3 regions of the Pedococcus sp. P2_E2 genome follow, and region 3 is predicted to be linked to each of the others. Evidence: predicted binding sites of a transcription regulator. Region 3 holds the regulator's gene; each other region holds the start of a gene.
What was found. The regulator LexA, encoded in region 3, represses DNA repair genes until DNA is damaged. The targets are predictions, from matches to a motif close to TCGAACANNTGTTCGA.
Positions count from the first base shown of each region.

Region 1 (5,039 bases), 470 kb from region 3:
GCCATGGTCAACCTCGAGACGGCGATCACCGAGCGCGGCACCAAGATCGGCAAGGAGTTCCACTTCCGCGCTCCGGCGTCGGCGCTCGACACGATCAAGAGCGCCGGGATCGATGCCGTGAGCATGGCCAACAACCACGGAGTGGACTACGGGCCCGTGGGACTCGTGGACACCCTGGCGGCCAAGAAGTCGAGTCCCGTCCCGATCGTCGGCATCGGCAAGGACCAGGAGGAGGCCTTCGCCCCCGCGATCCTGCGGGCCAAGGGGCTCCGAGTCGCGGTGTTCGGTGCCTCCGAGGTCTTCGAGATGACGCTCGCGCGCTACTCGGCGGGTCCGGGCAAGGGCGGGATCGCCAGTGCGAGTCCGGTGGACCGGCTCCGGTCGGCTGTGTCGGCCGCGGCCGCGAAGTACGACCTCGTCGTCGTCTTCCTGCACTGGGGTCTGGACTACCAGGCGTGCCCCGACCGGCTGTCCGTCCAGACCGCCGAGGCGCTCGAGGGCGCCGGGGCCGACATCGTCGTGGGCGGACACTCGCACCGCGTCAACGGGGCGGGCTGGCTGGGGCGCGCGTACGTCGACTACGGGTTCGGGAACTTCGTCTGGTGGCGCAGCCGCGAGCCGGACGCCCGCTCAGGGGTGCTGACGCTGTCGATCGACGTCGATGCCGCCCGCGGCACCGAGCGCGGCAGGTCGAGTGCGGTGCGCAAGGCCGTCTGGACCCCCATGCTGATCGGCGCGGACGGCATACCGCGCGAGCCCGACGCTGCGAGCAGCGCCCGGTTGCTCAGGCTCTGGCAGCAGGCCGGCGCGTGCGCGCGTCTGGATGCCACGCCGGAGTGACCCAGGCGCCTGCGCCCGGAATGAAACCCGGCGGCTCGCGGTTCATGTAGTTGAATTCGCAACTACTTATCCACCTACCTCACGAGGAGCGCGAGCCCGATGCAGTTCGGAATCTTCACCGTCGGTGACGTGACCATGGATCCGACCACCGGCACGACCATCAGCGAGCACCAGCGGATCAAGAACACCGTGGAGCTCGCACGCCAGGTCGAGCAGGTCGGGCTGGACGTCTTTGCCACCGGTGAGCACCACAACCCTCCGTTCGTGCCCAGCTCCCCCACCACCACGCTCGGCTTCATCGCGGCGCAGACCGACAAGCTCCTGCTGTCCACCTCGACGACTCTCATCACGACGAACGACCCGGTGAAGATCGCGGAGGACTACGCGACCCTCCAGCACCTCGCCGACGGCCGCGTGGACCTGATGATGGGCCGCGGCAACACCGGCCCCGTCTACCCGTGGTTCGGCAAGGACATCCGCGACGGCATCCCGCTGGCCATCGAGAACTACGCGTTGCTGCGCCGCCTCTGGACCGAGGACGTCGTGACGTGGGAGGGCAAGCACCGCACGCCCCTGCAGTCCTTCACCGCCACGCCACGCCCGCTCGACGGCATACCCCCGTTCGTGTGGCACGGCTCGATCCGCAGCACTGAGATCGCGGAGCAGGCGGCCTACTACGGCGACGGCTTCTTCCACAACAACATCTTCTGGCCGATGAGCCACACCCGGCAGATGGTGGCGCTCTACCGTCGCAGGTTCGAGCACTACGGCCACGGCTCCGCGGACCAGGCCATCGTCGGGCTCGGCGGGCAGGTGTTCATGCGAGCCAACAGCCAGGACGCGGTGCGCGAGTTCCGCCCCTACTTCGACAACGCACCCGTCTACGGTCACGGACCGTCCCTGGAGGACTTCAGCCGGGAGACGCCCCTCACCGTGGGTTCGCCCGACCAGGTGATCGAGCGGTATGCCGCGATGGCCGACTCCGTCGGCGACTACCAGCGCCAGCTGTTCCTGCTCGACCACGCAGGGCTGCCGCACCGGACGGTGATGGAGCAGGTGGAGATCCTGGGCACCCAGGTCGTGCCCGAGCTGCGGAAGATCGCGGCTGCGCGCAAGCCGGCCCACGTTCCGGACGCCCCCACTCACGCCAGCCGACTGGCCGCGGCGACCAGGCACGCCACCGAGCGCCCCGCCACGCACGCCACCACTTCCGCCACCACTCCCGCCACGCAGGACCTGGAGGTCACCCGATGAGCTCCCAGCAGACGAGTGCCCGGCAGATCGTCGTCGTGCAGGCCGGGCTGGGCCAGCCCAGCACCACGAGACTGCTCGCCGAGCGGCTGGCCACCGCCACCCAGGACGCCTTGCTCGAACGCGGCGACGAGGCGGAGGTGACCTTCGTCGACCTGCGCGAGCACGCCCACGACCTCGCCAACACCCTGCTGACCGGCTTCGCCACCGGCGGCCTACGCCTGGCCCTGGACGCCGTCCGCGACGCTGATGCGGTGATCGCCGTGACGCCGGTGTTCCAGGCGTCCTACAGCGGACTGTTCAAGACGTTCGTGGATGTCCTGGACGACTCGGCCCTGCGCGGCACCCCGGTGCTCATGGCGGCGACCGCCGGCACGGCCCGCCACTCCCTGGTGCTCGAGCACGCCATGCGACCGATGTTCTCCTACCTCAAGGCGGTCACGGTGCCGACAGGCGTCTTCGCGGCCTCTGAGGACTGGGGCACGGGCGGCACCGTGGATGCCGGCTTGTCGAGCCGCATCACCGTCGCCGCGGGCGAGCTCGCCGACCTCGTCACCGGCGGCGCGGCGCCTGGGTCGGCGTCAAGGGCCGCTCGGGTCGACGAGTTCGCCGATCCGGTGCCGTTCGAGGAGCTGCTCGCCGGCTGAGACGCGCTAGGAGCCGACGGCATTGACGTCATCACCGCCTCCGTCGGCAGACTCCCGAACCACGGCACCAACCTCACCTAGCACGTGGCACCGACAGTCCCATTGCGATGAATTCCATTGCGCTGCAACCAATTTCCCAGTTACGGCGCTTGCGAAGGAGCTCGAACACCTGTACGATTGCGACATGTCGATCAGCCCGATTGCCGAGCAGCGTGACGAGGTCCAGCGCGACCTCTGGGCGCGCACCGCGACCGTGGCCGGCCGGTTGAACCGCGCCCACGCGGAGCTGGTCGACGTCGCGGCCGAGCTCATCGAGGGCGACCACTGGGGCGACGGCGGGTTCCGCTCCCCCGAGCACTACTTGGTCGTGCGGGCAGGGCTGTCGCCGGCGCACGCGCGAGACGTGGTCGCGGTGGCGCGGCGGCGAGCTGAGCTCCCGACGATGGCCAGGTCGGTCGCGACAGGTGCCCTGTCGCTGGACCAGGCCGCTGTCGTCGCCCACCACGTGCCCGCGTCGCACCAGCGGTCGGTCGGTGAGCTGGCGGTGCACATGACGGTGCCGCAGCTGCGGCGAGCAGTCTCGCGACACGCGTTCACCGTTCCTCCTGGCGACAGTGACCCGGCGGAGCCCAACGAGCCGAGCTCGCCGACAGACGCCTCCGTCGCACAGGGCCACGCGGAACGTCGAGCCTGCGCGCGTCCTGAGCTGTCCATGCACTTCGACCGCGACGGCCGGTTCCAGCTGCGCTACAGCGCACCGGCTCCCATCGGAGCCCTGGTCGAGCAGGCACTCAAGGAAGCCAAGGACGCGCTGTTCATCGCCCAGACTGGCGCGGCACCGCCCGAAGACACGAAGAGCGGGCAGGGCTCCAGTGGTGGCGAGGGGGCGTCCGTCGTCCCGCTGGTGCACGATTCCAGGGCGGACCGTCCCACGTACGCCGATGCCCTCGAAGAGATCGCCCACCGGGCGCTGTCGACCGTGACGTCGACCAGCCGGTCCAGTCACTACCGGGTCTATCTGCACCTGTCGACCGATGGCGCCTGGATCAACGGCGGCGGAGCGATCCCGCAGCGACTCCTGAGCCGCTTCCTCTCCGACGGCATGGTCCAGCCGGTCTGGGAGACCGATGGCCGGCCGGTCAGCGTGGGCCGCGCCATGCGGATCCTGCCGAGTCGGTCGCGTCGGCTCATCGAGGACCGCGACCGCGGCTGCCGCTTCCCGGGCTGCACGGCCACCCGGTTCGTCGAGATCCACCACCTCGAGGAGTGGGCATCGGGCGGCGCGACCGACGTCGATAACCAGGTCAGTCTCTGCCCGTTCCACCACGACGCCATCGACCGTGGCGACGTCACGATCAGCGGCGACCCCACCCGACCCGACGGCCTGGCGGTGACCAACCGCTACGGGCTCCCGGTGCGGCCCCCCCTCCCACGCAGAACTGGTCACACCAGCCGGTGGCGAGCCGCCGGGCACCTGGCTGGGGCACGCGGCCTACCAACCACCCACGGGCGAACGCGCCCGCTGGGCTGACATCGAGGTGCCGCCGGACCGCGACCTGCCGCCACGAACCCGCCTGCGCGCCGTCCCTGCGGGCTGACGACCTCCGCGCGGTCCGACTCGTGCGGCGCGTTGCCCGATCGCCCCTACGTCATCTTGCTGATGCCCAGCGGGCGACATCGCGCCCATACTGAGGCATCTGCAGGGAAGCCCCTCCGACCAGCAGCAAGGACGACCACGGAGGCGTGCCGCGATGGCGATCATGAGTGCCCTGCCCGACCCAGCGCAAGGGGCAGACCCTACGGCTGCCCTGCCTGAACCCACGTTCACGCCCGGGCCGGCCACGGTCGAGCAGATCGAGGCAGTGCGGTCGGCGAAACGGGATGCGTGGCGGACCGAGCCGTTGGCCCGCAAGGTCGCGTATGCCAGGCGGCAGGGCGCACCGGTGGCCGGCAACGCATCGCCGACCGTCGTCGACGAGACCCTCGAGCGGATCTTCAAGAACGCCGACTTCCTGCCGGGGTGGTGGCTGGGCGCGGGCGCGAAGCGTGCCGAAGCCGTCGCGAAGCTCACCACCGCCATGGAGATGGGCACCGGTTTCCTCGTCTCGCCATGGGTCTTGATGACCAACCACCACGTCCTCGACTCGGCCGAGACCGCGGCGGACACCATTGCCTGGTTCCGCTACGTCGAGGACGAGGACGGCGCGAGCCAGCCCACGAAGGTGGCCCTCCAGCCCGAGCGGTGCTTCGTCACCAGCCCCGCCGACGACCTGGACTTCACCCTGGTCGCCGTGGCCCCGG
Region 1 covers NZ_JBFUEM010000001.1:899,716-904,754, reverse strand. Annotated here, with positions in the region: gene AC1DWR_RS04270 (CapA family protein) at 1-840, shown strand, start outside; gene AC1DWR_RS04265 (LLM class flavin-dependent oxidoreductase) at 940-2,094, shown strand; gene AC1DWR_RS04260 (FMN reductase) at 2,091-2,738, shown strand; gene AC1DWR_RS04255 (HNH endonuclease signature motif containing protein) at 2,923-4,269, shown strand; gene AC1DWR_RS04250 (trypsin-like serine peptidase) at 4,490-5,039, shown strand, end outside.
Region 1: the regulator LexA is predicted to act here: its motif matches at 2,900-2,915, upstream of AC1DWR_RS04255 (HNH endonuclease signature motif containing protein).

Region 2 (5,039 bases), on a different contig from region 3:
GACCATCAGCGGAAGCCCGAGCCGGTCCGCTGCCTCGCTGGTGATCGGGGCGCAGACGTAGCCACTGGTGTGGCGGATCGTCCAGGCCAGCCACTCGTCCGTCAGGGTCTGGGCGGCGAGGATGACGTCGCCCTCGTTCTCGCGGTCCTCGCTGTCGGTGACCAGCACCGGACGCCCTTCGCGCAGCGCCGCGAGGGCCGCCTCGACGGTGGCCAGACCGATCATGCCGACACCTCACTCAGCTCGGGAGCGGGGTCGCGCTCCTCACGGGAAGCCTTGAGCCAGACGAAGAAGCCGTAGACGACCAAGCCTCCGTAGACGACGAACAGGATGGCTGTCGGGTAGTACCTCGAGTGCCAGAGCAGGGGCACACCGACGAGGTCGACGGCGATCCACGCCAGCCAGAAGTCGTTCCAGCCGCGGGCCATCGCGTAGGTCGCGACCATCGAACCGACGAAGATCCAGGCGTCGCACCAGAAGTACCAGCGTGGCGCCGGCCAGCCGGCTCCGATCACGGAGAAGACCCACTGGAAGACCAGCACGCCCGCGGCGGCCGCGACCAGGTATGCCACCCGCTCCTGGAGCGTGGCCCAGCGCGGCGTGATCGCGGCGGCGGAGAGGTCATGACGTGCCTTGCGCTGCTCGGTCCACCGCCACCACCCGTAGACGCTGGTCAGGATGAAGAAGACCTGCCTGCCGGCCTGGCCGAACAACGGCTGCTGCGCCTGTGCGTCGAAGGTCGCACCGATGAAGACGGTGAACAGGAGCACGTTGCCGACGATGCCGATCGGCCAGGCCCAGACTCGTCGTCGCAACCCGCCGATGGCGGAGGCGAAGCCGAAGGCGTTGCCGACGATCTCGCGCCACGTGATGGGGTGGCCGGCGATCGTCAGGTGCGCCTCGTAGAGCCGACTGAAGATGTTCATGCGGAGGTCTCCTTGGAGGTGAGCAGGCGTTCGACGTACTTGGCGAGGACATCGACCTCGAGGTTGACGGTGTCGCCAACTTCCTTGTGTCCCAACGTGGTGAGGGTGAGGGTGGTGGGGATCAGCGAGACGCTGAACGTCGCGTCGTCGACGGAGGAGACCGTGAGACTGACGCCGTCGACGGTGATCGACCCCTTTTGGACGACGTAGCGGGCCAGGGCGTTCGGCAGGCCGAACTGCACGACCTCCCACCGCTCCCCCGGCGTTCGCGCGAGGATCCGGGTCGTGCCATCGACGTGGCCCTGGACGATGTGGCCGCCGAACCTGCTCGAGGCTGCCATGGCGCGCTCGAGGTTGACGGGGTCGCCGGCGCTGAGGGTGCCGAGGCTGCTGCGGTCGAGGGTCTCGGCCATGACGTCGACGGTGAACTGCTCGGAGTCGTGCTCCACGACGGTCAGGCAGACGCCGTTGACGGCGATGGAGGCGCCGTGCTCGGCGTCGGACGTGACGAGTGGTCCGGCCACCGTCAGTCGGGCCGAGTCGGCACCCGCGTCGAGGGCAACGACCCGGCCGAGCTCCTCGACAATTCCCGTGAACATCAGCGAGCCCCCTTCAGTGATGCCGTGATCCGCACGTCGTCGCCGATCAGGGTGATGTCGGTCGGCTGCAGGCGGAGCGCATGGTCGATCGACGTGATCCCCAGGTCGCTGACCGACGGGCGGCCGCGCCCCAACAGGACGGGCGCGACGTAGGCCACGAGCTCGTCGACCAGGTCGGCCGCCATGAACGCAGCCGCGACGGTGGGACCCCCCTCGAGCCAGAGGTGGTGCACCTCGGCCTCGGCGAGCGCCGACAGGACGTCCTTGGGGTCGCGCGTCCGCAGCTGCCAGGTGGGAGCCGCGTCGTCGAGCACACGGGCGTCCGGCGGGAGGTCACGCTCGCCCATGACCACCCGGATCGGCTGCTCGGGGTAGAGCGAGCCGTCGAGACGTCGCGCGGTCAACTGTGGGTTGTCGAGCAGCGCCGTGCCGGTCCCCACGAGGATCGCCCCACTGCGGGAGCGCTGCTCGTGGACGTCGGCCCGGGCGGCCTCGCCGGTGATCCACTGGCTGGTCCCGTCAGCCGCCGCACTGCGACCGTCGAGCGTGGTCGCGAGCTTCCAGGTCACCCACGGGCGCCCGGTGGTGACCAGATGGGTCCACGTCGCGTTCAGGGCCTGTGCCTCGTCGGCCAGCAGGCCGCCTTCGACCTTGACACCCCTCCTGCGCAGCCACTTGGCCCCACCCGCGGCGGCCGGGTTGGGGTCGGTCTGGGCATAGACCACCCGAGCCACGCCCGCGGCATGCAGGGCCGCCGCGCAGGGTTGGGTCCGCCCGCTGTGGTTGCACGGCTCCAGGGTGACGTAGGCCGTGCACCCCGCCGCGCGGTCCCCCGCGGCGCTCAGGGCGTCGGCCTCGGCGTGGGGCGTCCCCGCGCCGCGGTGCCAGCCGGCGGCCACGACGTCGCCGGCGGCGTCCGCGAGGACGCACCCGACGCGTGGGTTGGGGTTGGCCCGGGGGCCATGGGCAGCCAGCCCCAGGGCACGACGCATCATCGCCGTGTCTGTCGCGGAGTGCTCTGCCACTGTCCTGCCCTTGCTCGAAACCGTGTCGGCTGAGCTCCGGGGGTGTGCAGGCGGGCCTGCTGGCGAGGGTCGGAACGCAGGGTCGGCAACTGCCGCACTGCGAACCCACTGGTCCCGCTGTCGCGTGCTGCCTACCATCCGGACTTTCACCGTCGGTCTGGGAGTTCCACCCAGTCAACCGGCCGCTGGCTGCGGTCGGGTCGCGGACTGTCACCGCCGGTTCGGAATTACACCGACCCCGGAGCACGTCACTGTCCAGTATGCCTCAGCACGGGTGGGTGCGCGCCGTCCCGTCCGCGTGACGGTCCTCACGAAGGGGGCAGCCAGGAGAACACTTGCCAGCTCTGCCTGAGCCTCTACCACTTACCTCTGACATGGGTAGGGCCGCGAAATGGATTGCGCCACAACAGAATTGGTTGTGGATGGTCTTGTCGTTGCCATTCGAACAGGTGTACGATTGAGCCATGTCGGTCAGCGCTATCGCCACGCAGCGGGAGGAGGTCCAGCAGGACCTCTGGACCCGCACGGCAATGGTGGCTGGGCGGCTCAACCGGGCCCACGCCGAGCTGGTCGACATCGTCGCGAAGCTGATTGAGGGTGGGCACTGGGGCGACGGCGGTTTCCGCTCCCCCGAGCACTACCTGATCGTCCGAGCCGGCCTGTCCCCCGCGCACGCCCGCGACGTCGTCGCGGTGGCCCGACGCCGCGCGGAGCTGCCGGATGCAGCCGCGGCGGTGAGCGCTGGTGAGCTGTCGCTCGATGCGGCTGCCGTCGTGGCTCACCACGTGCCCGCCAGCCACCAGGCGTCGATGACCCACCTGGCTCGGCACGCCACGGTGCCGCAGCTGCGCCGCGCCGTGAGCCGACACGCGTTCCGCGACCCTGCGACCGAGGTGGAGTCCGCGTCCCCCGGGGTGTCTGCGGATCCTGTCGCGCTCGACCATCCGAGCGGCCCGCAAGGCGAGTCTGAGCGTCGTGCGTGTGCCAAGCCAGAGCTGTCCATGCACTACGACCGAGATGGCCGGTTCCAGCTCCGCTACAGCGCGCCCGCGACGATCGGGGCGCTCGTCGAACAGGCCGTCAAGGAGGCCAAGGACGCCTTGTTCCTCCAGCAGCGGGACGGCGACCCGCCTGCAGCCCCTCAACCCACCTACGCGGATGGCCTCGCGGAGGTCGCGCAGCGGTCCTTGGCCGGCGTTGCCTCCACGAGCCGCGCCAGCCACTACAGGGTCTACCTCCACCTGGACACGGACGGCGCCTGGATCAACGGCGGGGGCGCCATCCCGACGCGGCTCGTCAAGCGGTTCCTCACGGACGGCGCGCTCCAGCCAGTGTGGGAGACGCAGGGGCGACCGATCAGCGTCGGCCGCACGATGCGCATCCTCCCCCGGCGCTCACGCAGGCTGATCGAGGACCGCGACCGCGGATGCCGGTTTCCAGGATGCACCGCAACCCGGTTCGTCGAGATCCACCACCTCGACGACTGGGCCCACGGTGGCGCCACAGACGACGACAACCAGATCAGCCTCTGTCCGTTCCACCACGACGCCATCGATCGCGGGGACTTCAGCGTCACAGGAGACCCGACTCGCCACGATGGGCTCGTCGTAGTGAATCGCTACGGGCCACAGTTGCGACCGCCAGGGCCTGACGAGCTCGCCCCACCGGACGAGGGTTCGCGCGAGTGCGACGACAGGGTCACGACCTACCGACCACCGTCGGGGGAACGAGCTCGCTGGGCTGAGATCGAGATTCCCTCCGATCGCGAGCTCGAGGACACCTTCACGCCGCGACTGCGTGTTGTCTCAGGCGCAGCCGAGAGGTCCCCCGCCGGGCCAGCAGTGATCGAGCGCGACCCCTTCGACGCGATCCGCCGCTGGGACGAGTCCGGCTGACGGCCCCAGGACACGGCCGGGACCGACGAGTATGCCGGTCTGCTCAGTGGGCGTGCGTCGCCGCCAGGGCGCGCAGCTCGTCCACCGCGGCAGCTGCGTCCTCGGCGCCGTAGACGGCCGATCCCGCGACGAACACGTCGGCACCTGCCTCGGCACACTGCTCGATGGTCTTGGCCGACACTCCCCCGTCGACCTGCACCCAGACCTCGCCACCGAGGCGCCGCACCGCCTCGCGCACCTGGGCCACCTTCGGCATCTGGTCGGCCATGAACGACTGCCCGCCGAAACCGGGCTCCACCGTCATGACGAGCACCATGTCCAGGTCGGGCAGGAGGTCCTCGTAGGGCGCGAAGGGGGTGCCCGGCTTGATGGCCATGCCCGCCCTGACATCCAGGGCGCGGAGGTTCTTCGCCAGGGCGCGCGGGTCGCGAGCGGCCTCGATGTGGAACGTGACGGACGCGCCGCCCGCCTCGGCATACATGGGGGCCCAGCGGTCGGGGTCGTCGATCATCAGGTGGCAGTCCAGCGGGATCGGGCTCACCTTCGCGAGGGCCTCGACGACAGGGAGCCCCAGGGTGAGGTTCGGCACGAAGT
Region 2 covers NZ_JBFUEM010000006.1:373,316-378,354, reverse strand. Annotated here, with positions in the region: gene AC1DWR_RS15040 (bifunctional 3,4-dihydroxy-2-butanone-4-phosphate synthase/GTP cyclohydrolase II) at 1-225, opposite strand, end outside; gene AC1DWR_RS15035 (nicotinamide mononucleotide transporter family protein) at 222-926, opposite strand; gene AC1DWR_RS15030 (riboflavin synthase) at 923-1,525, opposite strand; gene ribD (bifunctional diaminohydroxyphosphoribosylaminopyrimidine deaminase/5-amino-6-(5-phosphoribosylamino)uracil reductase RibD) at 1,525-2,550, opposite strand; FMN riboswitch at 2,672-2,800, opposite strand; gene AC1DWR_RS15020 (HNH endonuclease signature motif containing protein) at 3,015-4,445, shown strand; gene rpe (ribulose-phosphate 3-epimerase) at 4,489-5,039, opposite strand, start outside.
Region 2: the regulator LexA is predicted to act here: its motif matches at 2,992-3,007, upstream of AC1DWR_RS15020 (HNH endonuclease signature motif containing protein).

Region 3 (5,039 bases):
ACCGACGTCGTGATCCCCGCGATGACCTTGCCCATGACTGCCGCCTTCCGTGGTCCGCGCCCACGGTCGGCGTCGGCCCGGTGTTCGTGTCTCCTGGTGTTCCTGTCAGCAGTACCGACCGGCAACGGTCCACGAACTCATCGGTCCCTCAGGCGGGCCCGCCCTCGCACTGCGCCTTGAGCCCCGCCGACTCCATCGCGAGGTAGCGCTCGGTGAGCCCGTGGTAGAGCCGCCCGACCAGCGAACCCACGATCCCACTCTGCTCCACCGAGAGCCGGACCCTGCTGCCACCGCCGGGGAGTGCCTCCACCGAGTGCCTCGCCGTGGTGAGCGCCCCCGGGCCGGCCGACACCCACGTGAACATCCGCCCCGGGTCGAACTCGGTCACGACCCAGTCCACCGTCGGGACCTTGGGCTGGCTGATCTTGGCCGCCGAGCCCGTCCGCAACGGGCCGTCCTCGAGGCGGCGAACCCAGCGCACCGAGGCGGTCCAGTCCGACCAGTGCTCGACGTCCGTGAGCACCTCCCAGACCCTTTCCGGCGGGGCGGCGATGTCGACCGTCGTGCTCTGCTCCACCCCTCCATGGTCGCGCACCTGTCGGCGGTATTCGAGAGGATGACGCCATGGATCACGCGAGCGTCCTCGCCCAGCGGCTGGCCACCCAGCGGCTCAGCTCGGCGCCGCTGCCCCGCGCCGCCGACGTCGTGCGACTGCTCACCTGTGTGCAGAGCCAGGAGCGCGACCACGCCTTCTTCTCGCTCGCCATGCGCTCCCGCAAGGACCGGTATGCCGCGGTGCAGCGTGAGTTCGACGCCGGCGCCTTCCTGCGCACCCACATCCTGCGGCCGACGTGGCACTTCGTCGCTCCCGAGGACCTGCGCTGGATCCTCGCCCTCACCTCGCCGCGCGTGCTGTCGAGCATGGGAGCGCGGCACCGCCAGCTTGGTCTCGACGAGGCCAAGCGGCTCGGCGACGGGTTCGAGCTGCTCGCAAACCTGTTGCAGGACAAGAACTTCCTCACTCGACCCGAGCTCGGTGAGGCGTTCGTCGAGCGCGGTTCACCCATCAAGCCCGGCGAACAGCTCGGCCACCTGCTCATCGTCGCGGAGATGCGCGGCCTGGTCTGCTCAGGGCCGATGAAGGGTGTCCACCACTCGTACGCCCTGGTCGACGAGGTCATCGCGCCGACACCCGAACGCAGCCGGGACGAGGCTGTCGTGGAGCTGGTCCGACGGTTCTTCAGCGGCCACGGGCCTGCCTCGGTCAAGGACTTCACCCGGTGGGCCACCATGACGGTCAGCGACACCAAGGCAGCGCTCGCGCAGCTCGGCGACCACCTGGAGGAAGTGGAGATCGACGGCATCCCGCACTGGTTCGACCCCACGCAGGTGCGACGGGTCAGTCGAGGCGCCCCGGCGGCCTACCTCTTCCCGACCTATGACGAGGCGGTGCTGACCTATCCGCAGGTGAACTTCTCAGCGCTGCCGGGCCACCCCTATGCCGAACACACCGACCCGTTCTGGGCGAGCGTGGTGCTCGACGGCACCAACGTCGGGCTCTGGAAACGGACCGTGCGACCCGACGCCGTGCAGGTCGAGGTGCACCTCGCTCCTGAGGTCTCGACCCGCGGGCGCACCCAGGTCAGGGTGGCGGCCCAGCGCCTCGCTGGCTTCCTCGGACGCGACCTGTCCCTGGTCGAGAACGAGGGCACCCCGCACCTCTGGGGCGGCGAGCTCGGCCACCCAGCACGCAGGCCGAAGCGGGCCGACCGCTGAGCGGTCGGCCCGCCACCGTCCCCCGCGCCCCTGTCCCCTCGAGGGTGCGTCAGTTCGTGATCGGCAGGATCACGTCACAGAAGTGGCGGCGCGGGGTCTAGGAGGCGAAGCCCCGGAAGGTGTCGGTGATGCAGCCGACTGAACCGGCATCCAGCGTGCACGTGCGGTTGTCGCCCGCCAGCTTGCCGCCGCCCGAGCTCACGCCGGGCAGGGTCGAGTCGATGACCCACCAGTCCCCGAAGGTCCGGTAGCCGCCGCCTTCAGGGAGCACGTTCGGGTTCTGGAACGCGGGGAGGGTGATGAAGGCCTGGTAGCCGACGGTCACCGTCGCCGTGCCACAGGTGAGCTGCTTGACCCCGCTGAAGACGAGCTGGTTGTGGGTCCGCAGGTCGGCGGCGTTCTCGAGGTCGGTGACCTGGGTGCAGGACGAGAGCGGACCAGTCGCGGCCGTGATGTCGCTGGGCCCGTCCACGAACTGGGTGTCGACGGTGAACGAGGTGGGAGTTCCCGCCGCGGCGGTGGCCGGGAGGACCGAGAAGGTCACTGCTCCGGCAGCTGCGGCCAGGACGGCCGCCATCCGTGTGGTGGTGTGCATGCCGACCACGGTCCTACGAGGTTCGCGCCCAGCGCATCGTGGTTATCGCGTAGCGCGAAATGCGTAGGCCACTCGACCGACGCGCTCAGTCGGCAGCTGGCGGGTCTCAGCCGACGGCGGGGATGAGCAGCGTCTGACCGGCGTGGACGTTGCTGTCGGTCAGGTCGTTGGCGACCTGGATCTGGGCGACCGCCTCGGCCATGGACAGCTGCGGGAGCTGCTCGACCGCGATCTGCGACAGGGTCTGACCGGACTGCACCGTGGTGGAGTGGTCGATCACGGTGGCGGACGCGCCACCGGAGAACACGGCGATCGCCAGGGCCACGGCCGTCACCACGACGGTGAGCGTGATCGCGAGCCGGGCTGCACGGGTCAGGCGCAGCGGGGCGGCGGGAGCGAGGGCGACCTCTGGGCCGGTGGGCACCGAGACCAGGCGGGGGCGAGCCGGGCGAACGGGGACCCGCACCGGTGCGGGGGCGACGTCCCAAGCGACTGCTGCACTCATCAGGTCCTCCATCGTGACGTGCTCTGCTGCGTTCCTCGAACGGATGTGCGAAGAACTGCTTGACTGATTTCTAGCACGCATGTTCGAATCAATCAAGACACGCGTCGAACACATGTTTGGCACAGGCGTTCGAAGGCCATACGCTGTGTTCATGCCGCAAGCACATCAGAGGGCACTGACAACGGCTCCGCGAGCACCCGGCATACGGCACCTGACCTGCACCTGCACCCGAAACTGCTCAAGTGAGGAAGCGGCATGAGCGACGACAACGTCAAGGAACTGCCCGACCGCGATCGCGGTGACGGGCTCACCGTCCGGCAGCGACGGGTGCTCGAGGTGATCCGCAACTCGGTCGACCGGCGCGGCTACCCGCCGAGCCTGCGCGAGATCGGCGAAGCGGTCGGCCTCACCTCTCCCAGCTCGGTCGCCCACCAGCTCTCCACCCTCGAGCGCAAGGGCTTCCTGCGCCGCGATCCCAACCGGCCGCGCGCCATCGAGGTGGTCTCGCCCGACTCCCCCGCCGACATGCGGGGCTACCGCGGCGGCGCCTCCGCCGAGGACGAGACGGCGACCTACGACGAGACCGGGTCTGGTGACCAGCGCCCGGCTGCGACCTACGTGCCCGTGCTCGGGCGCATCGCCGCCGGTGTGCCCATCCTCGCCGAGGAAACCGTCGAGGACGTCTTCCCGCTCCCCCGGCAGATCGTCGGCGAGGGCCAGCTGTTCCTCCTCCAGGTCGTCGGCGACTCGATGATCGAGGCAGCGATCTGCGACGGCGACTGGGTCGTCGTCCGCCAGCAGCCCACGGCCGACAACGGAGACATCGTCGCGGCGATGCTCGACAACGAGGCCACCGTCAAGACCTTCAAGCGCAAGGACGGCAAGGTGTGGCTGATGCCGCACAACGCCGCCTTCGACCCCATCGACGGAGACCACGCCACGATCCTCGGCAAGGTCACGGCGGTGCTTCGTCGGGTCTGAGCTCGACCCTCAGGTCCGGCGACGTGTGCCGCGGAGCGCCTCGTGCGCGCCGCGGCACACGTGCGTGCAGGCGCATAGTGGGGCCGGCACGAGTCGACCCATCATCCGTTCGGCTGATGGCTCATTCGCCCGAACGGACCGAAGCGGACCTCGCGGGCCCGTGTGCGTCACGTGCCCCGTAACAGGCGACTCGCAGGAGCGTTCTCTACACATGGAGGCCCAACCCGACCCCGATCTCACCGACCAGGTGCTGGGGTCCGAGATCGAACTGCTCGCGGACCTGATCGACGCCGCGAGCCACGCCTGCTCGCAGCTGAACCTGGACCAGATCGACGCGGCTCTCGGGATCTGTCGGGCACAGGGTCAGCTCCCCGCCCAGTCCCCCGCCCATTCCCCCGCTCAGTCACCCAGCGCGTCGAGGTAGTGCGTGATCTTGGTGGCGAAGCGTTCGCCGCCGTCACCCTCGGCCCACAGCTCCCACAGCTCGTTGTCGTCTGACTGCATCGCCCGGTGCAGTGCCCGCGTGGCGAGCTCCTCCAGCTGTTCGTCCACCTCGATGGGTTCCTCGTCGACCCACCAGGGCACATTGCGTTCTCCCACGACGGATTCGAAGTCGTCGCAGGCAGCCACGAGCACCGCTGCCGCCACCGCCTGCGACATGGTCGGCGCCTCGATGTACCCCCGCGCGCGGACCACTTGGTCGAGGGCCGCCTCGACCCGTTTGCGTCGTACGTCGTGCTCGGACTCCTCGAGCTCGTCGAGCAGGTCGAGCGCGTCGTCGTTCTCGAACGGCCCGGCTCCGGTGGCGCCCATCTCCCAACCTCCACAGCGTGCGAACGATGCTCCTTCGAGGGTGCCAAGAGACGCAGCGACACGCCAGTCCTACTCGTGCGGAGTCATCCGTTGGTACCAGGCCGTGTCGACGTAACGACCGAACTTGTGTCCGACCTCGCGAAGCACTCCCACCCGCTCGAAGCCGCACGCGACGTGCAGCGCCACGCTGGCGTCGTTCGGCAGCGCGATCACGGCCACCTGGGTGTGCACCTCGGGGGCGGCGTCCAGCCGCGCCAGCAGCGCGGCATACAGGGTCCGTCCGAGGCCGAGACCGCGGGCGCCCTCCGCGAGGTAGACCGACACCTCCTTGGTGCCGTCGTAGGCCGGCCGCGGGCGGAAGGGGCCGGA
Region 3 covers NZ_JBFUEM010000001.1:432,369-437,407, reverse strand. Annotated here, with positions in the region: gene AC1DWR_RS02080 (dihydrofolate reductase family protein) at 1-35, opposite strand, end outside; gene AC1DWR_RS02075 (SRPBCC family protein) at 149-577, opposite strand; gene AC1DWR_RS02070 (winged helix DNA-binding domain-containing protein) at 625-1,776, shown strand; gene AC1DWR_RS02065 (hypothetical protein) at 1,874-2,371, opposite strand; gene AC1DWR_RS02060 (LysM peptidoglycan-binding domain-containing protein) at 2,478-2,876, opposite strand; gene lexA (transcriptional repressor LexA) at 3,132-3,857, shown strand; gene AC1DWR_RS02050 (hypothetical protein) at 4,069-4,281, shown strand; gene AC1DWR_RS02045 (DUF4259 domain-containing protein) at 4,257-4,670, opposite strand; gene AC1DWR_RS02040 (N-acetyltransferase family protein) at 4,740-5,039, opposite strand, start outside.